DNA from 3 places in the Desulfitobacterium sp. PCE1 genome. Region 3 is predicted to be linked to each of the others. Evidence: riboswitches for the same ligand, from Rfam matches in the RefSeq annotation. Region 3 holds a riboswitch; each other region holds the start of a gene.
What was found. A riboswitch is a leader RNA that binds a small molecule or an ion and turns the genes downstream of it on or off. The one in region 3 is predicted to bind glycine.
Positions count from the first base shown of each region.

Region 1: another riboswitch for glycine. It lies ahead of DESPCE1_RS0104955 (ACT domain-containing protein); the one in region 3 lies ahead of gcvT (glycine cleavage system aminomethyltransferase GcvT).
Region 2: another riboswitch for glycine. It lies ahead of DESPCE1_RS0120495 (sodium:alanine symporter family protein); the one in region 3 lies ahead of gcvT (glycine cleavage system aminomethyltransferase GcvT).

Region 1 is NZ_KB913023.1:998,072-1,001,349, reverse strand. It holds gene DESPCE1_RS0104960 (PFL family protein) at 1-1,163, opposite strand, end outside; gene DESPCE1_RS0104955 (ACT domain-containing protein) at 1,181-1,483, opposite strand; glycine riboswitch at 1,625-1,715, opposite strand; gene DESPCE1_RS23500 (flavodoxin family protein) at 1,914-2,198, shown strand; gene DESPCE1_RS0104945 (hypothetical protein) at 2,386-3,024, opposite strand.
Region 2 is NZ_KB913023.1:4,148,363-4,151,640, forward strand. It holds gene DESPCE1_RS0120485 (glutamine--tRNA ligase/YqeY domain fusion protein) at 1-518, opposite strand, end outside; gene rnk (nucleoside diphosphate kinase regulator) at 663-1,079, opposite strand; glycine riboswitch at 1,584-1,679, shown strand; gene DESPCE1_RS0120495 (sodium:alanine symporter family protein) at 1,832-3,214, shown strand; gene DESPCE1_RS0120500 (VOC family protein) at 3,271-3,278, opposite strand, start outside.
Region 3 is NZ_KB913023.1:3,336,278-3,339,555, forward strand. It holds gene gcvH (glycine cleavage system protein GcvH) at 1-277, opposite strand, end outside; gene gcvT (glycine cleavage system aminomethyltransferase GcvT) at 371-1,462, opposite strand; glycine riboswitch at 1,677-1,784, opposite strand; gene DESPCE1_RS0116695 (sugar diacid recognition domain-containing protein) at 1,891-2,748, opposite strand; gene ileS (isoleucine--tRNA ligase) at 3,050-3,278, opposite strand, start outside.

The DNA of each region.
Region 1 (3,278 bases), 2.3 Mb from region 3:
TCGTCGGCAATAATTCCGGCGATGGTTTCCGCCTCCACATCTCCGGGGATGGCTATCATATCCAATCCCACGGAGCAAACACAGGTCATGGCCTCCAGCTTTTCGATGCTTAAAGCACCGACTTCCACAGCTTCAATCATGCCCGCATCCTCGGAGACAGGAATAAAGGCTCCACTCAACCCTCCCACATGGGAGGATGCCATGGCTCCGCCTTTTTTCACCGCGTCATTCAGCAAGGCTAAGGCCGCCGTGGTGCCATGAGCGCCGCAGCGCTCCAGTCCCATATTCTCAAGGATTTCCGCCACACTGTCCCCAATCGCTGGCGTAGGGGCTAAGGAAAGATCCACAATGCCAAAGGGAACATTCAAGGCTTGGGAGGCTTCTCGACCGATCAATTCACCCATACGGGTAATCTTGAAGGCCGTGCGCTTAATAAGGTTGGCCAGTTCTCCCAAATCTGCCTGGGGGCTTTTCTTAACAGCATGGGCAACGACACCGGGGCCGCTGACCCCCACATTGATGACCGCCTCCGGTTCTCCCACCCCGTGAAAGGCTCCGGCCATAAAGGGATTATCTTCAGGCGCATTGCAGAAAACAACGAGTTTGGCGGCAGCGATGCCATCCTGATCCGCTGTCCGGCGGGCACTGTCCAGGACGACTTCTCCCATCTTCAACACAGCATCCATATTGATTCCGGATTTGGTGGAACCGATATTTACCGAGGAGCAAACAAATTCTGTCTCCGCCAAAGCTTGGGGAATCGCTTCGATCAAGGAGCGGTCTCCCTTGGTTAAGCCTTTTTGAACGAGGGCAGAAAAACCTCCCAAGAAGTTAATCCCCACCGTCTTGGCTGCTCTGTCTAAGGCTTTGGCCAAACGGACCATTTCTTCGGGATTAAAGTTGGAGCCTAAGAGAGCCACCGGAGTTACTGAGACTCTTTTATTGACAATAGGAATGCCATAACGAGCGGCTAAGCTTTCCCCTACACCGACTAAATGCTCAGCTTGGCGGGTAATTTTATCATAGATTTTTTGTTCCACCTGTTGAATATCGTCTCCGGCACAGTCCAACAGACTTATGCCCATGGTGATGGTACGGATATCTAAATTCTCATTTTCCACCATTTCAATGGTTTGAAGTATTTCATGAGGAGCCAGATGCATTTTCACAATAATCCCCCCTATACTCGATGCATGAATTCGAAAATATCTTCATGCTGGACATTGACCTTTAAGCCTCGGGCTTCTCCCTCGCTTTGCAATTGCTTGGTGAGATCGGCTAAGGAGGAGGCTGTGGATTGAGTAACATCCACGATCATAATCATCGTGAAAAAGCCCTGGAGAATGGTTTGACTGATATCCAGGACATTGATGGATTTTTCAGCCAATCGCCCTGTCAGCCAGGCAATAATTCCTATTTGATCCTTGCCTAAGATGGAAATAATCACGCGGTTGGACGTTTCACGGGTTGGTTCTAAGCTCATTTTCTTTACCCCTTTTCTTTTTCTTCTCTTTCATTTTCACCAATAAAAAAGAGCCAAATCCTAAGTTTGACTCTGGTACACAAGAGCAATTTGCGAACCCGCTTATTGGCAGTCATAGCATGACTTAAGCATCGTTCACAAATTATGCGCTCTGTCCTTTTGCCTGAGAGATTGAACAGCTTTGCTGTCTTGCCCCTTCGGCGTCCTTGCGGAACTCTCCAGAGTTCTGTCCGTTTTCAGTTCATCATGGTGTGCATACCCTGTTCTCCTGAAAACCTCATCCAGTTATTCACTTCTTTTCAGTATTATAAACATCCTTGCTCATAATTGCAAACCTTTGTTTTTAAGATTCCCCCTAATATAATAGAAGTGAAGGCAAATTGCTGCTCTATAAGCAAACACATTAACATAAGGAGTTGAAGTATTTACTATGAAGGTTATTGCTGTCAATGGAGGCCCCCGCAAGCAATGGAATACAGCTACATTATTGCATAAAGCTCTTGAGGGAGCGCAATCTGTAGGTGCCGAAACAGAAATGTTTCATCTTTATGAGCTGAATTATAAAGGATTGGATCTTCCGAATATCTCCTTGCCACAGATACCTATCAGTTTGACAACTACTCCGACTATGAAGCCTCCCGATTTAATGAGCAACATAAAGCGCAGGTGCGCAAAGAGCGATTCCCTCAGGATTGCCGGAAAGCCTTTGAACTAGGGGCCAGGCTGTCTGGGCGTATAGGCTGAATAGAGCATAAAACTCTTTCCCTCACCTATTTTTAATATATTATGGTTTGTCGGGATTGGTTTCTAGCTTTTTCCTAACCTTTATGAAGTTTATACTTTGTGATAGTGAAACAAAAACGCACCCACATTGCGGATGCGTTTTTGCCTATTTATCGCTTTTAGTCCAGATATTGAGATTGGGTCAGCCTTATCATCTCCACCTTAGAATCCGGCTTCACATTCGTATTGACCAGTTGGTTATCTTCCCTATTATAATCAAAGATCATAATCTGGCCATCATCCAGCAGATAGAATCCTTCCAAAGGTCCATCCCCGTGTCTACTTTCAAAGGGCTTGTATTTGACAGCATACAAATCCTTAATTTTCTCAGCAGTATCTCCTACCTTGGCACCGAGATTGGTGGCAAATTCCCTAGTTACGGCATCGATCTCCAGCACTTTGCCCGAATCTTTTCCGACAATGAATTTAATGCCTTTGTCGTACTCTCTGCTGTACCAGGCTTCAGGGAAATGCCCGGGTTCATCATGGAGGGTTTCTTTGTAGCCCTTGCCTAAAGCCTTTTCCACCTCGCCAAAGGAATCCCCTAGATGTATATTTCCCAGACTGGCACTTCCTTCTCTCTCCGTACCCTGCCCCTCTCCCCCGGGTTTCGTCTGCCCCTGGTCCGTACCGGGCAAATCCATCTCTACTTGCTGCCCAGGTTTATCTAGATTGGCGTTTTTATCCTGGGGGGCATTAGCTGCACACCCCGATACTAAAAACACTGAAGTCAAAATGACAAGGAGTCTCTTGATCACTGTTCATCACCTCGGTAAATCTTCTTAAAAGAGAGTATCTCCATCTCCACTTCTTTTACTCTTTATATACTATTTTTTGCACCGCAGGAGCATACCCTTTGCTCCGGAATCTTCCCCGCTGGGATCGCCATACCCTCTGATCCATAATAGCGAATCCCCTCCCATTTCAATACCTTGAAGCACCATGGAATGCTGCAACCGGTATATAAGACGGGAGGGGATATCTGTTTCTGACGATTTACCTCATCTATTTC
Region 2 (3,278 bases), 810 kb from region 3:
GCCCGGAGAACCTTCTCTCCGTCCTTAAATTCACCTTGACGCATTCTCTCAAAGAGCTCCAGGTTCTCTTCCGCGCTGCGATCGCGATAAGGACTTTCCTTACCGGCCTCTGTCAGAGTGCCGCGGCTTTTTCTAATCTCCTCGGCAGATAAGTCACAGACATAAGCTTTGCCTTTTTTAATGAGAAGAAGGGCTCGCTTGTGCATCTCATCAAAATAATCCGAGGCAAAAAAGAGGTTATCCCATTCAAACCCCAGCCACTTGACATCTTCTTTGATAGACTCTACATATTCTGTATCTTCCTTGACCGGGTTCGTATCGTCAAACCTTAAATTGGTTTTTCCTTTGAATTCACCAGCTAAGCTAAAGTTCAAACAAATAGATTTGGCATGTCCAATATGCAAATAACCATTGGGCTCGGGGGGAAACCGTGTAGTGACTCCTTCTACTTTTCCCTCTCGTAAATCCTCAAGGATAATGCTGCGTAAAAAATTGGAAGACTTATTCTCATTATCCACGAATATCAACCTTTCCTACGGAATGTCTTATCCTATATTAATCTATACCACTATTCTATAATCAGATGTCCATGAAGGAGCACCGCAAGGTAAAGACCTCTCCAGTAGTGTTACCCGAATCTCTGTCCTTCACCCACTTCATTCTTAGAGATCGTAGTCTCCTGCAGCCTCAGGCTGATAAAGGAGCTTTTCCACCTTAAGCCGGACAACACCGCCGGGAACTTTCCAGTCGATGATATCTCCTTCCCGATAGCCAAGAATAGCCGTCCCCACAGGGGCAAGAATCGAAATCTTATCCTCTAAAAGATCCGCATCTTCAGGATATACTAAGGTATAGATGGTTTCTTCACCCGTCTCCAGATCCTTCAGTAATATCTTCGAATTCATAGTTATGGCATTCGAAGGAATTCCTTCCGAGGGCACCACATCTGCCCCATTTAACTCATGCTCAAGATCTTTTAAGTAATCCTTGTTTTTGGCGGTGCCAAACTCTCTTTCTTTATTGATAAGTTTTAGCAGACGCTCACGATCCACAGCTGTAATACTGATCTTTCTACTCATTTCTCCTGAACCTTCCTTTTCTAATGATGAACAAATTGTGCTGGCCCCAGCAAATACACACCTTTTGACATGCTAAACATAGAGCGACTATCGCCAGATAGCCGCTTTTAAAAATTTATGTAATTCAATAAGGGAGAAATCGCTAAATCATTTTAATTATAACCTATTTTCTATAATAAGTAAATGTTAGTCGATAGGATATGAATGCCTATACATCACCTGCCTTAGCCTGTTCCAAGTCTGAAGCTCCCTGATTTACAAACCAAAATTCTGTAAAAATACTACATTAATCACCTGTTATTCGAGTATTATTCCCAAAATAATTCTTGAATAAAATGGGAGCGATACTTATAATTATAAATAAATTCGAGAATCTCCTGTGAGATATTTCGAATCTATGAAAATTGCATAGGGAATGCTGGATGAAATTTACGGGAGAAGGGCTTAGGCCCGCCGAAGAAGTTGAAACTTTCAGGTGACTAGAATGAGTTAGGGACCGTTAATTGACAGCACTCTGGAGAGACTCTAATTTAGGGCGCCGAAGGGGCAATACAATGATGTGTTGTTAAATCTCTCAGGCAAAAGGACAGAGAAGCAATAGGGACTGCCTGCTATGGAGCAATCTCTTGCTTTTGTGGAAATTGTCCGAATATTCAGAGTCAATCTTAAGGATTGACTCTTTTTATATATAAAGCAATTTTATTCTGGAGATTGCAGTATACAGAGAAAGAGATTAAAGGAGGAAAAACACAATGGAGGCCTTGCACAGTTTTATTGTCTGGTTGAACGGCTATCTCTGGGGTCCACCTATTCTTGTTTTACTTTTTGGTACGCACTTATTCCTTACTTTCCGTACTCGTGGTATTCAAAGGTACATTTTTAAAGGGATTAAATTATCACTTACTAAGGATCCTGATGCTACCGGTGATGTGAGTCAATTCGGAGCTCTAACTACCGCTCTCGCCGCTACCATCGGAACCGGTAATATCGTCGGAGTAGCTACGGCCGTGGCTTTGGGAGGTCCCGGTGCAGTACTTTGGTGCTGGCTTACCGGGGTCTTCGGGATTGCCACAAAATATGGCGAAGCCTTATTGGCGGTGAAATATCGGGTTAAAACCGCTGACGGCACCATGCTGGGTGGTCCTATGTATGCTTTGGAAAGAGGCCTGGGACAGAAGTGGCTGGCTGTACTCTTCTGTATCTTTACTTCCATTGCCGCCTTTGGTATTGGTAATATGACTCAAGCTAACTCTATTTCCGTTATGCTGGATACTCAATTCAATATCAACCCTATCTTGACAGGCGTTATCTTAGCTGCCCTCACAGGGGTTGTTATTATCGGCGGCGTAAAATGGATCGCTCGGGTCTGTGAAAAATTTGTTCCCTTTATGGCGATTGCTTATGTCCTTGGTTGTATCATTATCCTGATTATGAATTCTCAATATGTCTGGCCAGCCGTTGTCTTGATCTGTAAATCAGCTTTCACCCCAACGGCTGCCGGCGGCGGATTCATCGGTGCCAGCATTATCATGGCTGCCCGTTACGGGATTGCCCGAGGGCTTTTCTCCAATGAGTCCGGTTTAGGTTCTGCTCCCATCGTAGCTGCGGCTGCTCAAACCAGGAACCCTGTCCGTCAAGCTCTCGTATCCGCTACGGGAACCTTCTGGGATACCGTTGTTGTCTGCTTAATGACCGGTCTTGTCGTCGTTAGCAGTGTCATTAGCAACCCGACTGCTGCCGAAGGGTTAAAAGGCGGCGATTTGACTTCCATGGCTTTTAATCAAATTCCGGTAATTGGTCCCATCGTTTTAACTTTTGGTCTTCTGACTTTCGTTTTCTCCACTATCCTTGGTTGGTCTTATTATGGTGAAAGAGCTGTAGAATATCTCTTCGGTAAAAAAGGAATCCTTCCTTACCGCCTCCTCTGGGTTCTCGCCGTTTTAGCCGGTTCTTTGGTAACCCTTCAATTCGTCTGGGATTTAGCGGACGCGATGAATGCTATGATGGCTATTCCAAACCTGGTGGCACTCCTCCTCTTAAGCGGAGTTATTGTCTCCGAAACCAAGAAGTACTTATGGGAAGATCGTCTGGATGAAGCTTCTGAAGAGCCCATTCCTGTGATTCAGAATAAGTAAGTCAATAAACAGATTGCAAGACACCTCTCCGGTACGGAGAGGTGCTTTTGCATACTTTATCCCA
Region 3 (3,278 bases):
GATCATTATTCAAGAGTTCAGGAGAATCCAGAACCTCTTCATTATATTCAACAACCCTGCCACCAATCGGGGCAATAAGATCGGACACTGCTTTAACGGATTCAACGGTTCCAAAAGCCTCTCCGGCCACCACAGTGGTATCGTTATCAGGCAGTTCTACAAAGACCACATCACCTAAGCTGTCCTGGGCATGGGCCGTAATCCCCAAAGTCACGGTATTCCCTTCCACCTTAGCCCACTCATGAGATTTGCTGTACTTTAATTCTACTGGATTCATACTATCATCCTCCTTATTTTGCGGGGAAAAGGAACAGGTCTCTTAACCCCATTTGATTGTTTTATAGAAATTCCCAAGGTACTCCCCTTGACCCTACCGCTTGTAGAACTGAGAGGGAATAATCCGGGCTTTGACGGCTTTCCCACGGATGATGACATCCAAGGTTTCCCCGATTTGAGCATACTCCGGGGGAATCAGCCCAAGGGCAATGTTTTTGTTTAGAGTCGGTGAAAAAGAGCCTGAGGTAATAAAGCCGATTTCTTTTCCTACTTTCTGAAGGGGATAATGGGAGCGGGCTATTCCACGTTCGATCATTTCCAGACCTACCAACTTTCTCGGAATTCCCTTCTCCTTTTGCGCTGATAATGCCTCCTTGCCAACAAAATGTTCCTTTTCCAACCTAACAAAAAATCCCAGTCCAGCCTCCAACGGTGTAATATCCGAGCCGAGCTCATTTCCATATAAGGGCAGCCGGGCTTCAAAACGAAGAGTATCCCGGGCGCCAAGACCGATGGGTTGAACTCCCTCCTCTGCCCCGACTGCGAGGATTCTATCCCACATCCGGGGAGCATGATCAGGAGGGAGGTAAACTTCAAAGCCGTCTTCCCCGGTATACCCTGTTCTGGAGATCAGGCAAAGGACTCCATCCACTTCCCCATGTGTAAACCAATAGTACTTTATTTGAGATAAATCCAACCTCGTAAGCTTTTGGAGGATTTTCTCCGCCAAGGGGCCTTGCAATGCCAGCTGGGCAAAATCCTCAGAGCGATTTTCCAGATGTATCTCAAAGCCCTGAGCTTTATCCTGCATCCAAGCAAAATCCTTATCCGTGTTGGAGGCATTGACCACAATTAAAAAATGTTCCTGACTATAGCGGTACACCAGTAAATCATCCACGACACCCCCATCTGGAGCGCACATAGGAGAATATTGAATTTGGTTATCCTGAATCCGTGAGACATCGTTGGTAAGTATGTACTGCAAGAAAGCAAGGCTATCCTTTCCCTTTAACTCCACCTCACCCATGTGAGAGACATCAAAAAGCCCCGCTTTACTGCGCACCGTCTTGTGCTCCTCAAGGACTCCGGCGTATTGGACCGGCATTTCCCAGCCGCCAAAATCGATGAGCTTTGCTCCTAGTTGCTGATGCTTTTCATACAGTGGTGTTCTTTTTAGATTCGTCACTTAGGACACCTCCCTAGAATTGAGTATTAACCAAAACCGGAAAAAACATTAATGAAACATAGATAAAGAAAACTTGGCTGTTCATTCTGATAGTGCAAAATAAAAAAACAGAGGAATAGCACGTCGCGCTACCTCTGTCCTTTGACCTGAGAGATTTACCCTTTGTTTAGGGCTACCCCTTTGGTGTTCTCTTCTGAGAAGCTCTCCAGAGTTCCGTCTTCCAGCAGTACTTTTGCCTGAGAGTTTCCCCTTCTGAACAGGCGACATTCAGGAAGTTTCTCCTTCGGCGCTCATGATACTGAGTCTCTCCTACTGGGATCATTCGAACCTTATGTATTTTTACCTGCTTTTATTATAGTCAGCAAACCGATTTTCGTCTACACAAATATTCCATTTCCACAAAATAATAAAAGGTACAAATTAATCCCTTACAGCCTGTGGGCGAGATCGTTTAATTCAGTGCCGACCTGTTGCAGCTCCTCCACCATCTGAGCAATCTCCTGAGTGGCTTTTGCCTGTTCTTGAGCTATAACATTGTTTTGAAACACACCATCGACAATCTCTTCCATGGTATCCTGAAAGGTCATCAGCAAATCATTGATTTCATTAGCTGAGCGATTGCTTTCATCTGCAAGCTTGCGCACTTCACCGGCGACCACGGAGAATCCTTTTCCTTGTTCTCCCGCGCGGGCCGCTTCAATAGCCGCATTAAGCCCTAAGAGATTGGTCTGCTTCGACACCCGGCGAATAAATTCGGTGACACCTTCTGTGGCCTTGACATGCTGCTTGGCATTCTGAGCTACCGTGGCTACAGTCTGACTCACACTTGCCACCTCTTGAGAAGAGGCCGCCATTTCCTGTATGGCCCCAGCCGCCTGTTCCAGGGCCTCTCCCATCCGCTCCACATGATCCTTGAGAATTTCTTTCAGCTCTTCATCCCGAAGTAAAAAAGCAATCATCGCAGCTGCAACCTTCGCCACAGGACTAACAATCTCCAAGGGTCCGGCCACTCCAAAGGTCCCCAGCTTTTCATCATCGAGTAAAATGGCAATATTCAAGCCTTCCCGCTGTTTTCCTTGAGAATTAATTTCATCTTCCGCAGTAATTCTGATTTCTTGGATAGAAGTCGTCATGATCCGCCTTGCACCTGCATGGGCAACGCCTACCCGTTGTTTAGCTGAATCTGCAATAATGGTCCCTGACGTGTCACAGACAATTCCATGAAACCCACTCTCAGAATAAATCAAGTCGACGATCCGGTTGGCCAGATTCTCTGTAAGTCTCATTCTCTTCACTCCCACCTCTGCAGGTCAATAATTTTTCAAAATTTTAGAAGAAAACATCAAGTGAAATTTAGTACCTGATCCTAAAAATTATGTAAATAAACCCATTGCTTTTCATTACTAAATATAATACTAAGTATTCAAACTATTGTCCATGGATTTTACCTTAATAATAAACGTTATCCTTTTAGATACATTAAACAAAACTCGACCGGTGCCACGAAAGTTCCGATAGCATAGATAAGACTTGAGCGGATTGTACCGCCCAAGTCTTAAAAGTAGAAATATTAAAGAAAGGCTATTATTAGAGATGGCTTACAACGGAAGCACAGCGGGGGCATAGACTAGGATGTTCTTGATTCTCTCCAACACCCGTATCGTAAATCCAGCAGCGTTCACACTTTTCCCCTGCTGCTGAATTCACAGCTATACCGAAATCCTCCAAGTCTTCTGCCATGATGACACCCTCAGGTTTATCTTCTCCTCCGCTATGGATTTGAACTGCTGATACGATGAAGATTTCCGACAGATTG